2 linked regions of the Anaerocolumna sp. AGMB13020 genome follow. The protein of the gene in region 2 binds, or shares a complex with, the protein of the main gene of each other region. Links are inferred from orthologs where the notes say so. Each region holds a gene or a part of one and is shown on either strand. Other genes may lie near its edges. The genes, in order: R2R35_RS18865 and uvrB.

Region 1 (6,105 bases), 930 kb from region 2 along the record:
GACACTATACTGGCAGAAGAAGAGCAAGCCTTTCTAAAACTTCATCATGAGAATCTTAGGATAACCAGAGGTGTGGGAAGAGTCTTTTTTATAGATTCAATCCTTACTACTGATATGAAAAAGCAAATTACGGAGGAGGTTTCAAAGGCATGAGAAATATACTTTTCATTAATCTAAGTCCCAGAACCCAAGGAACCAGTTCTTTGCTGCTGCAAAAATGTGCAGACTATCTTGCTGCAAGAGGACACCTTACAAAGCTGCTGCCTCTTTACCCAAGCCTTAAGGATAAAGCACAGCTACTGAAGGCAGTTAACGAAGCAGATACTCTGATACTGGGAGGCCCCTGTTATGTAAATACTTTTCCGGCAGAGACTCTGACCCTTTTAGAAGAGCTCTCATTTCATAAAGATGTCTTACATGGCCAGAGTCTGTACGGAATCATTCAAGGCGGAATGCCTTATGCGCATACTCACGAATGCGGATTAGCCCTGCTTGAGATATTTGGACTGAAATGTAATGTCAATTATAAAGGCGGATTTGTTATGGGGCTAGGTGCTATGCTGAACGGAGAACCCTTAGAGAAACTCCTGAATGGGAAAACTGTTATCAGGCAGTTTCATATTTTTGCAGAGCATATCAGCAGGAACGAAGACGCTCCAAAGGAGGACTATTTAAAGGCACAGTTTCATGTACCGGTCTTTGTATTCCGTATAATGGCTATCGGGATGAATCAAAGGATGAAAAAGGAATTTAAAAAGCATGGTATCCATAGGAATCACAAAAGCCCATATTTGTCAGAGGACTAAAGAGGAGGCTTGGATTACATTCGTTTTGCTGCATCCATGGCCAGTGCCGAGCGCTCACATTCCTCCGTCTGCATGGTTATCTGGTAACACAGCGGACTTCCTTTCATTTTCTCAAACACATAACTAAGACCGTTGGTACGTTCATCCAGAAGTGGATGGTCAATCTGTCCGGGATCGCCTAAAAGTATGACTTTTGTACCTTTACCGACTCTTGTTACAATACCTTTAACCTGCTTGGGAGTAAGGTTCTGTGCTTCATCAATTATGAGATAAGTGTGGGTAATAGAGCGTCCTCTGATGAAATTCATCGCTTCTGCCATGATAATTCCACGTGAGAATAATTCCTCGATTTTGCCACGAAGTTCTTTTTCATTCTTATAGCGTTCCTTTTCATTCTTATCCACCAATATTTCAAGGTTATCAATAACAGGTCTCAGATAAGGTGCTATTTTCTCCTGTTCAGTACCAGGCAGAAATCCGATGTCCTCATCAAACTGTACATTAGGTCTTGTTATCAGGATTCTCCGGTAACTTTTCTTCTCTGTCTCAAAAATGCACGCAAGACCAACCGCCAGAGAGTAGAAAGTCTTCGCTGTACCTGCCGGACCCTTAACAATTACTAATGGGGCGGTATTGGCATCTTCCAGCAGTGCCTCCTGCAGAAAACGCTGTCCCACATTTGCCGGCTTAACCCCAAAGGGTTCTTCCTTCAGGCTTTTTAAGGGGACAATCAGCTTGCCGTTATACCTTCCAAGTAAGGTTTTCTTCTCACTGGTCTCTGAGTGTATGATAAAGAACTGGTTATGAACTGGTTTAACCTCCTGGCGGAAAGCGGCCAGAGCAGTATCATCTTCCGCAGTGCTTGGATTAACTGAAGAGGTACGTTGATAGATTTGATCAGGAGCGATCCCTTTTTTCTTGAAGTCACCCATGGCTTTGTCGGAAGCGTAGACGTGCAGCCTGCCATTATACTGTTCTTTGAGCAAAGGAGACTGTTCCGTAGTAAAATCCTCCGCCGCAATTCCTATCTTTTGTGCTTTTAACCGAACAAGAATATCTTTGGTAACCAGAATAACTGATTCTCCTTTTTCCGCCAGCCCTTTGCAGACTTTAAGGATACGATTATCGTTAGAGTCCAAGGCATAGATAAAAGGAAGATCCACATGTACAAAATTAGCTTCTATTTTTAGAGAACCGCCGGAAAGAAGGGTAACACCTTCAAAAAGGTTACCGGTCTGTCTTAACTGTTCCAGGCAGCGAATAGACTGTCTTGCATTAGCACCTCTTTCTCCGTCATCGTTTTTAAGCTTATCCAACTCTTCCAGGACAGCGATGGGAAGCACGACTTTATTATCCTCGAAGGAACTAAGGGCATAGGGAGCTTGGATCAATACATTGGTGTCTAAAACATAGGTTTTTGTCATAGGAACCCCTCCATAAGGTTAATATAGATGCATTGAAAGAATTTTAAATTTCATTATCAAGAGATATTGTGCCTTCCTTATCTGGGCAGCAGGTCTTGACCGATTACCGAGTCTCTGTCCAGTCCGCAAGTAGTTTCTAGTGAAATGGAAATGGATAAAACTGGAGAAGTAAAAAGAAAGCTTACTGCCAGTACAATTGCAGTAAGCTTCTTATGATACATAATGTCGTTTTGCAAGTGTGATATATTTTCTGGAGAAAATCTGACGTTTGGCGTAGAACAGGAACATACCAATACTGTATAGAAATGAGATGATTAGAAGAATTGGTTTTACAATGCCATGAAGCATAAACATAGGCTATACCTCCTTGATTGTTTGATATAAACAGGTTTAATGGTATCTGTTTTATTTATACTCCAAAACTGAAGTTCCTTCAATCAAAGAATTGTAAAGTGTATATGTGAAATTGGTAAATACGAGACAGGAGTACTGCAGAGCTTCAGAGCTTGTCAGAAAAAAGACTGACAGCACAGTCGTATTCCTTCTGTAGTGTCAGTCTATGTTTAATTACTCAGTTGTTGTTTCAGTTTCAGGCTGATCAGATACTTTAGTAGCATTGTCACCTGCTTCAGTTTTACAACCGCAGTCACAGCCACAAGAATCATCATCATCGTCGTCATCAAAATCATCGTCGAAATCATCATCAAAATCTTCAAGATAATCAGGTGTGAAATATCTGTATACGGCATATGCTATACCTGCAACAGCAGCTACAGCTCCAATCACTGCTAAAATAGTAAGAATGCAGTTGCCGGATTTCTTTTCTTCTTTTTTGTGTAACAGGTCATTTACTGAGTTAAATAAATCTTCCATCTTTGTATTCATAATAGCACGTCCTTTCATGTAGAGTTTATTCCCTTGTATTATACCACAAAGATACAGATTTTACTATAGAAAAACTGGAAAATGCATGTAATTAAGATAATTTTTTCAATTTAGCAAAAGAAGCAAGCATTTTTTTGGTTCCTGCACCGGAAAAATCTACCGTTACTTCGTAATCCTTACCGGCATTGTTAATATTTGTAACAAGACCTACTCCGAACTTGATATGAGATACCGTATCACCAATGCCATAGTCTATGGTGCCAAGATTGCTGCCTCCAAACTCCCTGGGAGTTTGGGCAAAGGTTTTGGGTTTGTCAAATACATTGTCAGAAAATGCTTTTCCTGCTGAACCTGCAGCCTTTTTATTGAATTCCGGTACCAGGCTGTTATGGGAGTTGCTGCGGAACGGACTTGAGTTATACGGATTCTGCTCCATGGTAAGTAGATATCTCGGTATTTCACGAATAAATCTCGAGGCTCTGTTAAACTGTGTCTCTCCACGTAACATACGTTGAGAGCAGGCACTTAAGGACAGACGTTTCATTGCTCTTGTAATACCTACATAGCAAAGGCGTCTCTCTTCTTCGATTTCCGTCTCGGGATCTTCTGCATGTATAGACATATAACTTGGAAAGAGACCATCTTCCATACCGCACAGATATACATAGGGGAATTCAAGCCCTTTCGCACTGTGAAGAGTCATAAGTACTACCACGTTGCTATCGGCAGACAGGTTGTCGATATCTGACACCAGTGCAACCTCTTCCAGGAAATCACTTAAGGAAGGGGGTTCCAGAGCATTGTCTTCAAAAGCAACAATTTTACTCTTTAATTCGCCGATGATATCCAGGCGGTCTTCTTCATTTTCCAGTTCCTGACCTTTTAAGTCCTCAACATAACCTGTAGCTTCAATGATTTCCTCCAAAAGATCACTGATGGAATAATCAGGACGTGCAATTTTGGATTTTAAGATTTCAATAAGGCTTACAAAAGGTGAAATCTTAGCAGCAGTTCTGCCAAGACCCGGTATGTATTCTGCCTGTCTCAATGCTTCATAGAAGCTGATACCGTTATTTGCTGCATAAACATCTACTTTGTCTATGGTTGCAAGTCCAATACCTCTCTTGGGTACATTGATGATACGTTTTACTGCCAGGCTGTCCAGGCCGTTATCTATGGTCTTTAAATAAGAGAGCAGATCCTTAACCTCTTTACGTGCATAGAAGTTAATACTTCCAATGATCTTATAAGGAATATTTCTGACTACCAGCTTCTCTTCGAAGATACGGGATTGTGCGTTGGTTCGGTATAGAATGGCAAAATCCTGATAAGCAGCTTCTCCAGACTGAACAATACTGGCTATTTCAGTAACAATGTTTTCTGCTTCTTCCAGGTCTCTGTCAAATTGGGTAAAGCGTACGGCGTCTCCATCCGCGTTATCCGTCCAGAGGGCCTTATCCTTTCTTCCAGAATTATTGGAAATAACTTCGTTGGCAGCCTCAAGGATCTTCTTTGTTGAGCGATAGTTCTGTTCCAGTTTGATAACCTGGGCTTCCGGATATTCTTTCTCAAAGTTAAGGATATTATAGATATTGGCACCCCGGAATTTATAGATGGACTGATCATCATCGCCTACAACGCATAGATTATGTTCTCTGCGTCCATCATCATGTATTCCGTCTGCCAATAGCTTAATTAATCTGAACTGTGCTGTATTGGTATCCTGATATTCGTCCACCATAATATACTGAAAACGCCGCTGAAAATAAGTAAGAGCTTCCTTGCTGGTCTGAAAGAGTTCAATGGTCTTAAAGATCAGATCGTCAAAATCCAGGGCATTGTTAGCCTTTAATCGCTTCTGATATTCTTTGTATACAGCTGCATACTTCTGCCTGTTAAAATCACCTACCGCACGCAGCTCATATTCTTCCGGTGTTATCAGTTCATCTTTGGCAGAGGAGATCATGGATAAGAGAGTCCTTTCCTTGAGATTCTTGGTATCAATCTGCAGATATTTACACACTTCTCTCATCAGGGTCTTCTGATCATCACTGTCATAAATGGTAAAACCCTTATCATAACCCAGCACATCGATCCATCTTCTAAGAATTCTTACGCAAGTGGAATGAAAGGTACTAACCCAGATATTTTCAGAACCGTAGCCTACAATATTATCTACACGTTCTCTCATTTCCCCGGCAGCCTTGTTGGTAAAGGTCAGGGCAAGGATATTCCAGGGATTAACGCCTCTGTGTTCCATCAGATAAGCTATTCGGTGGGTTAACACACGGGTCTTGCCGGAACCGGCACCAGCCAGTATCAGCAATGGCCCTTTAAAGTGCTCAACAGCCTTTCGTTGTTCGGTATTTAAGGTATCGTAAATGCTCATTATAAATCACCTTTCCTGTATGGTTAAAATCTCTCAATGTCTTAATAAAGCTCAATAAGAGAGCTAGTCTACTTCTTTCGCGCTGACATTTTCTTAAAGCAAAAGGTTGTGCAGACAGTCGCTGTACAACCCAAAGCTTAAGCTCACAGGCAAACATATGTTTAATTATACCATGGAATAAGGGGATAGACAAGGAATACCTCTCATTACCTGATTGGATTATTCTGCTGCCCGGCTACCACAGCAGAGCTTTCGTTGTCAGAGGAATCAGGTTCCAGATTACTTTTTTGTATGGAAATAGTTGCAAGGGTACTGCTGACCTGAGATAAGAGTACTGCTATCAGATCTAGTTCGTCTGTGGTTTTGTCTTTTGAAATAGCAATGGCAAGAGAAGCGGCAAAAGCGGCTAATTCTTCCGGACACATCAAAAAATCACCTCTTATCAGTATATGAAGTATTTGTGAAAGGGTGTTCCTAAAAATATTTGTTTACATCAAGTTTTCCATACTATATAATGGAAGAAGAGGTGATTACAATGGATTTTAGGGATGACAAGTATTTAAAGACCCTGATACAGGGAATGAAGAAGCTGGATTACATT
Region 2 (6,048 bases):
CACTTACCTTACACCAGTGTACAGACATCACCTTTCATTTTGTCGCATTTTATGCTGTCTGTATATATTTAATTACTTCCTGTTATGGTTAGAAATCTCAATCTAGCCAGTATCTTTACCTTATTAAAATCATAACACCTGAATTTTATTATAATAAACCTGAAAACAATCTATTATCAGAATACCGCATGTATATCTGCTGTCTCTGTCTTGGGACCTATGCTTGGAATAAGTTGTGTATCCACTTCCCATACTTCTATTAACCGCTTGTACAAACTCTCCTTATTTATACAGCATCCGTAATTTATGCTAATGCCGATAAATGCTTTATTGTCAGGATAGGCACAGCTTGCCTGGGATTTGAAGCGGAAAGCTGTATAAACAATGGCTCATCCTCTTGTTTGTTACCGTACAAATATCAGGAACAAATATTAGTTACAAATATCAGATAAAAATATCAGATACAAATAGTTATCTATTATCATTCAAATACAGTACCAATACTCTAATCTTCCATATCATGCAGCTGCTTCTTTAATTCCATCAGATGATCTCTTAACTCTGCTGCAAGTTCGAAATTCAGCTCTGCAGCTGCTGTCTGCATATCCTTGGTAACTTTCTTGACAACTGCCTCCAGCTCTTTGCGGGACATGGATTCCGGATCCTTATCCATCTTATAAAAATTCTTATCGGCCTTTTTCGAAATTCGTATTAGCTCTCGTACCTTCTTCTGAATGGTGGTAGGTGTAATACCATGCTCTTCATTGTATTTCTGCTGGATTGCTCTTCTTCGGTTGGTTTCTGATATCGCTTTATTCATGGAATCTGTTATCTTATCCGCATACATGATAACTCGTCCTTCGGAGTTACGGGCTGCACGTCCGATGGTCTGGATAAGTGAAGTCTCCGAACGCAGGAAACCTTCCTTATCAGCGTCTAAGATAGCTACCAGAGTGATTTCCGGAATGTCAAGACCTTCTCGGAGCAAGTTAATACCCACCAATACATCGAATACGTCCATACGCATATCACGAATAATCTCGGATCTTTCCAGGGTATCGATATCGGAATGGAGATACTTCACGCGGATTCCGACTTCTCTCATATAAGCCGTCAGATCTTCTGCCATCCTCTTGGTCAGTGTGGTAACTAAGATCTTATTCTTATTAGCAACCTCTTTATTTACTTCGCCAATCAGGTCATCAATCTGACCATTAACCGGTCTGACCATAACCTCCGGATCCAAAAGACCGGTAGGTCTGATAATCTGTTCCGTACGTAATAATTCGTGTTCCTTTTCGTAAACAGACGGAGTAGCTGATACAAACATCATCTGATTAATCTTACTTTCGAACTCTTCAAAATTCAAAGGTCTGTTGTCCTTAGCAGACGGCAGACGGAAACCAAAATTAACCAAAGTGCTCTTTCTGGCCTGGTCACCTGCATACATACCTCTTATCTGTGGTATGGTAATATGGGACTCATCCACGATAATTAAGAAGTCATCAGGAAAATAATCTATCAGGGTATGAGGGGTACTTCCCGGCTCCAGTCCTGAAAGATGTCTGGAGTAATTCTCAATACCGGAACAGAAGCCGGTCTCCCGAAGCATCTCTATATCAAAGTTCGTTCTCTCAGCAATTCTCTGCGCTTCCAGAAGCTTGTCTTCACTCTTAAAATATAGCACTCTTTCATCTAATTCTTCCTGTATGGTGTTAATGGCACCCTCTAGTTTTTCCTGTGATACTACATAATGGGAGGCCGGAAAGATTGCCATGTGTTCCAAGGTACATTTTATCTCTCCCGTAAGTACATCAATCTCTGTTATCCGGTCAATCTCGTCACCAAAGAATTCCACGCGGACAGCCCTGTCATCGGAAGTAACAGGGAATATCTCTACCACATCTCCGTTAACACGGAAGGTGCCACGCTTGAAATCCATATTGTTTCTGGTATATTGAAGATCTACCAGCTTTCTTAATATCTCATCCCTCTCCCTTACCATACCGGGGCGTAAGGAAATTACCATCTCCTGATAATCAATGGGATCTCCTAAACCATAGATACAGGAAACACTGGCTACAATGATTACATCTCTTCGTTCCGATAAGGCCGCTGTGGCTGAATGCCTTAGCTTATCAATCTCATCATTAATAGCTGAATCCTTCTCTATATAGGTATCTGTTGAAGGCACATAAGCTTCCGGCTGATAGTAATCATAATAACTGACAAAGTACTCTACGGAATTCTCAGGAAAAAACTCTTTAAATTCACCATAAAGCTGCGCTGCCAGGGTCTTATTATGTGCAATTACCAGAGTTGGCCGGTTAAGCTCCTGAATAACATTGGCCATGGTAAAAGTCTTTCCGGAACCGGTCACGCCAAGGAGAGTCTCAAACTGGTTTCCTTCCCGAAAACCTTGCAAAAGCTGCTTTATTGCCTCTGGCTGATCCCCAGTAGGAGAATATTCCGAAACAAGCTTAAATTCACTCATTTTACTATCCTTTCTATAGCGCACTGCTTTCTTACGACCACCTGAATTCATGGAGGGTTACGACACTTGCAGGACGCTGCCTCTTTCCTCGTTAACTTTCGTCTTTATAAGTATGGGTTTCTGATATTCCTTTCTAAACCGGAATTCAGAATAACCCGAATATTTACCTGCTATCAATTTCATGTCATTATATCATAACTGTAAATTGAATGCAATGATTTTTCGAATGTTTGTTCTGTATTTGCATAGAGAAAAACAGCCAGCTGTTATCGGTTTTCTTGTCACATTTTACAATAATCTCCGATTATAAGCTGGCTGTTTAATATACGATTATTTAAGGATATTGCTTCAAATTCGAGCTGATAAAAGTGTCTCTGGCAATTATTTTCGGCAATTATACCTTCCACTTCGTCTTACTTATTTTTGTTTATTTATTTTGTTATACTTATTTTTATCTTACTTTTTTATCTTACTAATTTTTTGCTTTATTTATTTTTTGCTTTATTTTTTTTGCTTTGTTTATTTTTGCTTTGTTTATTTTCTTACTCATTTTTTTGCTTTACTTATTTTTTTGCTTTGATTTCTTTGTTCAGAATACTGATAGCCTTCTGAAGCTGGTTATCTTCCTTCTTCTCAATTACGACTTTCTGGCGAAGTGCATCATCAAGTTCAACGGTTACATCAGGAGAAATACCAATCTTATGGATGTTTCTACCCTTAGGTGTATAATATTTGGATACGGTAACTTTAATTGCTGTCCCATCGGTTAAAGGAAGGATGGACTGAACAATACCTTTTCCAAAGCTTGTGGTTCCGACGATCGTTCCCTTTTCATAATCCTGGATGGCACCGGCAAAGATTTCAGAAGCACTTGCGCTGTTTCCGTTAATCAGCACAGCCAAAGGTTTCTTGAACTCTTCTTTGCTGTCGGATTTGTATTCATCACGGTTGCCGTATTTGTCTTCTGTATATACGATCATTCCACTGGGGAGCATACGGTCCAACATATCTACCACGGTATCAAGTAATCCGCCCGGATTATTTCTGATATCTATTACAAGACCTTTCTGTCCCTGTTTCTCAAGGTCTGCAAGTGCCTGGCGGAACTGTTCTGCTGTAACCTCATCAAATTCAGAGATAGAAATATATCCGATCTTATTAGCAAGCATTTCATACTCTATGGTAGGCACTTCTACTTTACGTCTGGTTATTGTAAATTCAATCGGATCAGCTTCACCTTCTCTGACAATGGTAACATTAACCGTGGTACCTTCTTCTCCTTTGATTTTACCGACTACTTCTGTTATATCTTTTCCTGTTACTTCTTCTTCATTGACTTTATAAAGCACATCTCCTGGCAGAAGACCTGCTTCATAGGCCGGACCACCCACAAAAGGTTTCACGATAGAGAGTACACCCGTCTTAACATCGGAGGAAACTGTTGCACCGATACCATAATACACACCGCTGGAGGATTCCATTAAAGCAGTGTATTCCTCTTTGGTATAATATACGGAATAAGGATCATCAAGACTTTGCAGAAGCCCTTTATAAATACCTTCTGCCATGGTATTCTTATCTACCTTTTCCATATAATACTTATCTATCAGGCCTTCCAGTTTATCAATTTTCTTAAGGATATCCTGATCTGTTACCTGCGCTGCTGCTGAAGCACTGGTATTCTCTGTTTTAACCGTATCATTTTCCCTCAACAGGTTCTCGTTTATCTTATTGGCAAAGACCGTTACAACAATTGCTACGATAACAAAAGTTGCAGCTAACCCGGATAAAAATCCGTTCAGAAATTTATTCTTCATTGCTTTTACCTCTTTTCCGGGTCAGTCGGTACTATGGCTGCCCCTAATTTTATTGTCTAAACATATCTGTCTATCGCAAGGGTAATTTATTGATTTCATAATCTCGTTAGTAACTGACGTAGTTCAAGGGATTCTTATATTCACCGTTTACAGTAACTGCAAAGTGGAGATGGGGCCCAGTGGATATTCCTGTTGAACCTACGAGGGCAATTGACTGTCCCTGGCTCACTTCATCGCCTACCGATACCAAAAGCTTGGAACAATGCATATAAATCGTGTAGGTACTGTTACCATGATAAATCATAATGTAATTACCACCAGAAACACTATAAGAGGCTGTTACTACACTTCCTCCTGCTGCCGCAACAATCGTTGTACCGGTGGGAGCGCCAATATCAATTCCTTTGTGGTATGTACTGGCACCTTCCGTAGGCTGGTCACGGTAACCAAATCCAGAGGTTATCCTGCTGCTTGAAGGAACAGGCCACTTAAAGCCGTTTACTGTAGTTTGCGAAGAATCGCCGTCACCGGAGGAGGAATTGTTGTCCGTAGAATTATTGTCTGCATCAGAGGAGTTTTGATTCTTGGCTTCTTCCTGCTTTCTTCGCTCTTCCTCTTCTTTTCTTTTACGCTCTTCCTCTTCTTTCCTTCTGCGCTCTGCTTCTTCGATTCTCTTTCTCTCAGCTTCTAACAATTGCTCGATAGCCGCTTCCTGATCTGCGATTTTCTGCGTATATTCAGCTGACAGTGCCTCTGACTGATTTATACTCTTTTGGTACTTGACAACTTCTGCATTCTTATCTTTCAGCAATCTCTCGATGGTCCCCTGTTCAAAGGTAAGTTCATCCTTTAAGGTATTTAAATCCTCCAGTACGACCTTCTGCTCGGCTTCTTTTTTTGTTACTTCTTCTTTTAGTTTCTTATAACCTTCCAAAAGTCCGTTATCATACTCTGTGATTTTCTCCTTATATTCCATTTGATTCAGCATGTCGGAAAAATCCTCTGACTGCAGGAGTATCTCAAGAATACCTGTATCGCCATTCTCATACATATATTTAATACGGCTCTTCATAACAGAGTACTGGTCTTTTTCTTTCTCTTTCGCTTTTACCAAATCTTCTTCAATAATTTTCAAATCGCTTTCAGCTGTCTTTATCTTCTTATTGAGTTTATCAACTTCCTCGGTAAGATCATTCAGCTCCAAATCTAATTTCTCGATATATTTAAGTATATCATCTTTTTCTTTTTCTAATTCCTTAATTTTCGATTCAGTTTCTTCCTTTTTTCGTTCAAGGGCTGTCTTATTCTGTTTCGCTTTATCAATTTCACCAGCATAACTCAGGATATTCTGAGTAGCAAAAATCAGAACCAATAATACTACCGGAACAAGCTTTAAATTTCTATGTATCAATTTTTTGAAATCAACAGGACGGCCTTTTCGATCTGTAAACTGTATCCTCTTCATTCGCACCTCTTCCCCTTTATCATTGCATGTCTACTTGCCTTCTTTTAAACGCAGCTGCTTTCTGACAGTAAGAAAGCTGCCAAAGAATCCGATTCCCACTCCCAAGATAAGGCTTAAGGGAACCAATGTTTTAAATATACCATTAACTTCAATAAATTGAAAGGTCCTGAAAATATTATTATATTTCCCGGATATGTAATCTATCAATCTATTATACATAAAATAAAGAAATACCAACGGAATTACCGAACCTAAAAACCCGATTGTAATTC

What was found.
Region 1: the proteins of uvrB (region 2) and R2R35_RS18865 are in contact, whole or in part, in a crystal structure (PDB 7EGT), measured with the Thermus thermophilus proteins. The link is inferred for Anaerocolumna sp. AGMB13020 from one-to-one orthologs. Residues at the interface, in WP_096411307.1 of Thermus thermophilus: Glu23, Leu25, Arg26, Asp27, Gly28, Glu29, Arg30, Phe31, Arg55, Glu326, Asp327, Phe328, Glu379, Ser382, Gln383, His398, Gly400, Arg401; in WP_096412145.1 of Thermus thermophilus: His654, Arg656, Phe657, Gln666, Asp668, Glu669, Lys680, Arg681, Leu682, Ser683, Lys685, Tyr686, Ala687.

Annotation. Positions count from the first base shown.
Region 1 is NZ_CP136910.1:4,531,859-4,537,963, forward strand. The notes cover bases 2,856-5,874. They hold R2R35_RS18865 (ATP-dependent helicase), read right to left. Parts: upstream 5,505-5,874; coding sequence 3,207-5,504; downstream 2,856-3,206. Other genes in these bases: R2R35_RS18860 (hypothetical protein), read right to left, coding at 2,856-3,133; R2R35_RS18870 (DUF6774 domain-containing protein), read right to left, coding at 5,711-5,874. In the rest of the region: R2R35_RS18840 (flavodoxin family protein), read left to right, coding at 1-153; R2R35_RS18845 (NAD(P)H-dependent oxidoreductase), read left to right, coding at 150-806; R2R35_RS18850 (PhoH family protein), read right to left, coding at 821-2,230; R2R35_RS18855 (hypothetical protein), read right to left, coding at 2,441-2,584; more of R2R35_RS18860, read right to left, coding at 2,798-2,855; more of R2R35_RS18870, read right to left, coding at 5,875-5,929; R2R35_RS18875 (DUF1836 domain-containing protein), read left to right, coding at 6,040-6,105. UniProt on the Escherichia coli protein: A helicase with DNA-dependent ATPase activity. Unwinds DNA duplexes with 3'-5' polarity. Translocates on single-stranded DNA with 3'-5' polarity. Initiates unwinding more efficiently from a nicked substrate than double-stranded DNA.
Region 2 is NZ_CP136910.1:3,606,538-3,612,585, reverse strand. What follows is about bases 1-2,962. They hold uvrB (excinuclease ABC subunit UvrB), read right to left. Parts: upstream 2,495-2,962; coding sequence 506-2,494; downstream 1-505. Outside these bases: R2R35_RS15000 (S41 family peptidase), read right to left, coding at 3,058-4,311; R2R35_RS14995 (murein hydrolase activator EnvC family protein), read right to left, coding at 4,418-5,776; permease-like cell division protein FtsX, read right to left, coding at 5,807-6,048. UniProt on the Escherichia coli protein: The UvrABC repair system catalyzes the recognition and processing of DNA lesions. A damage recognition complex composed of 2 UvrA and 2 UvrB subunits scans DNA for abnormalities.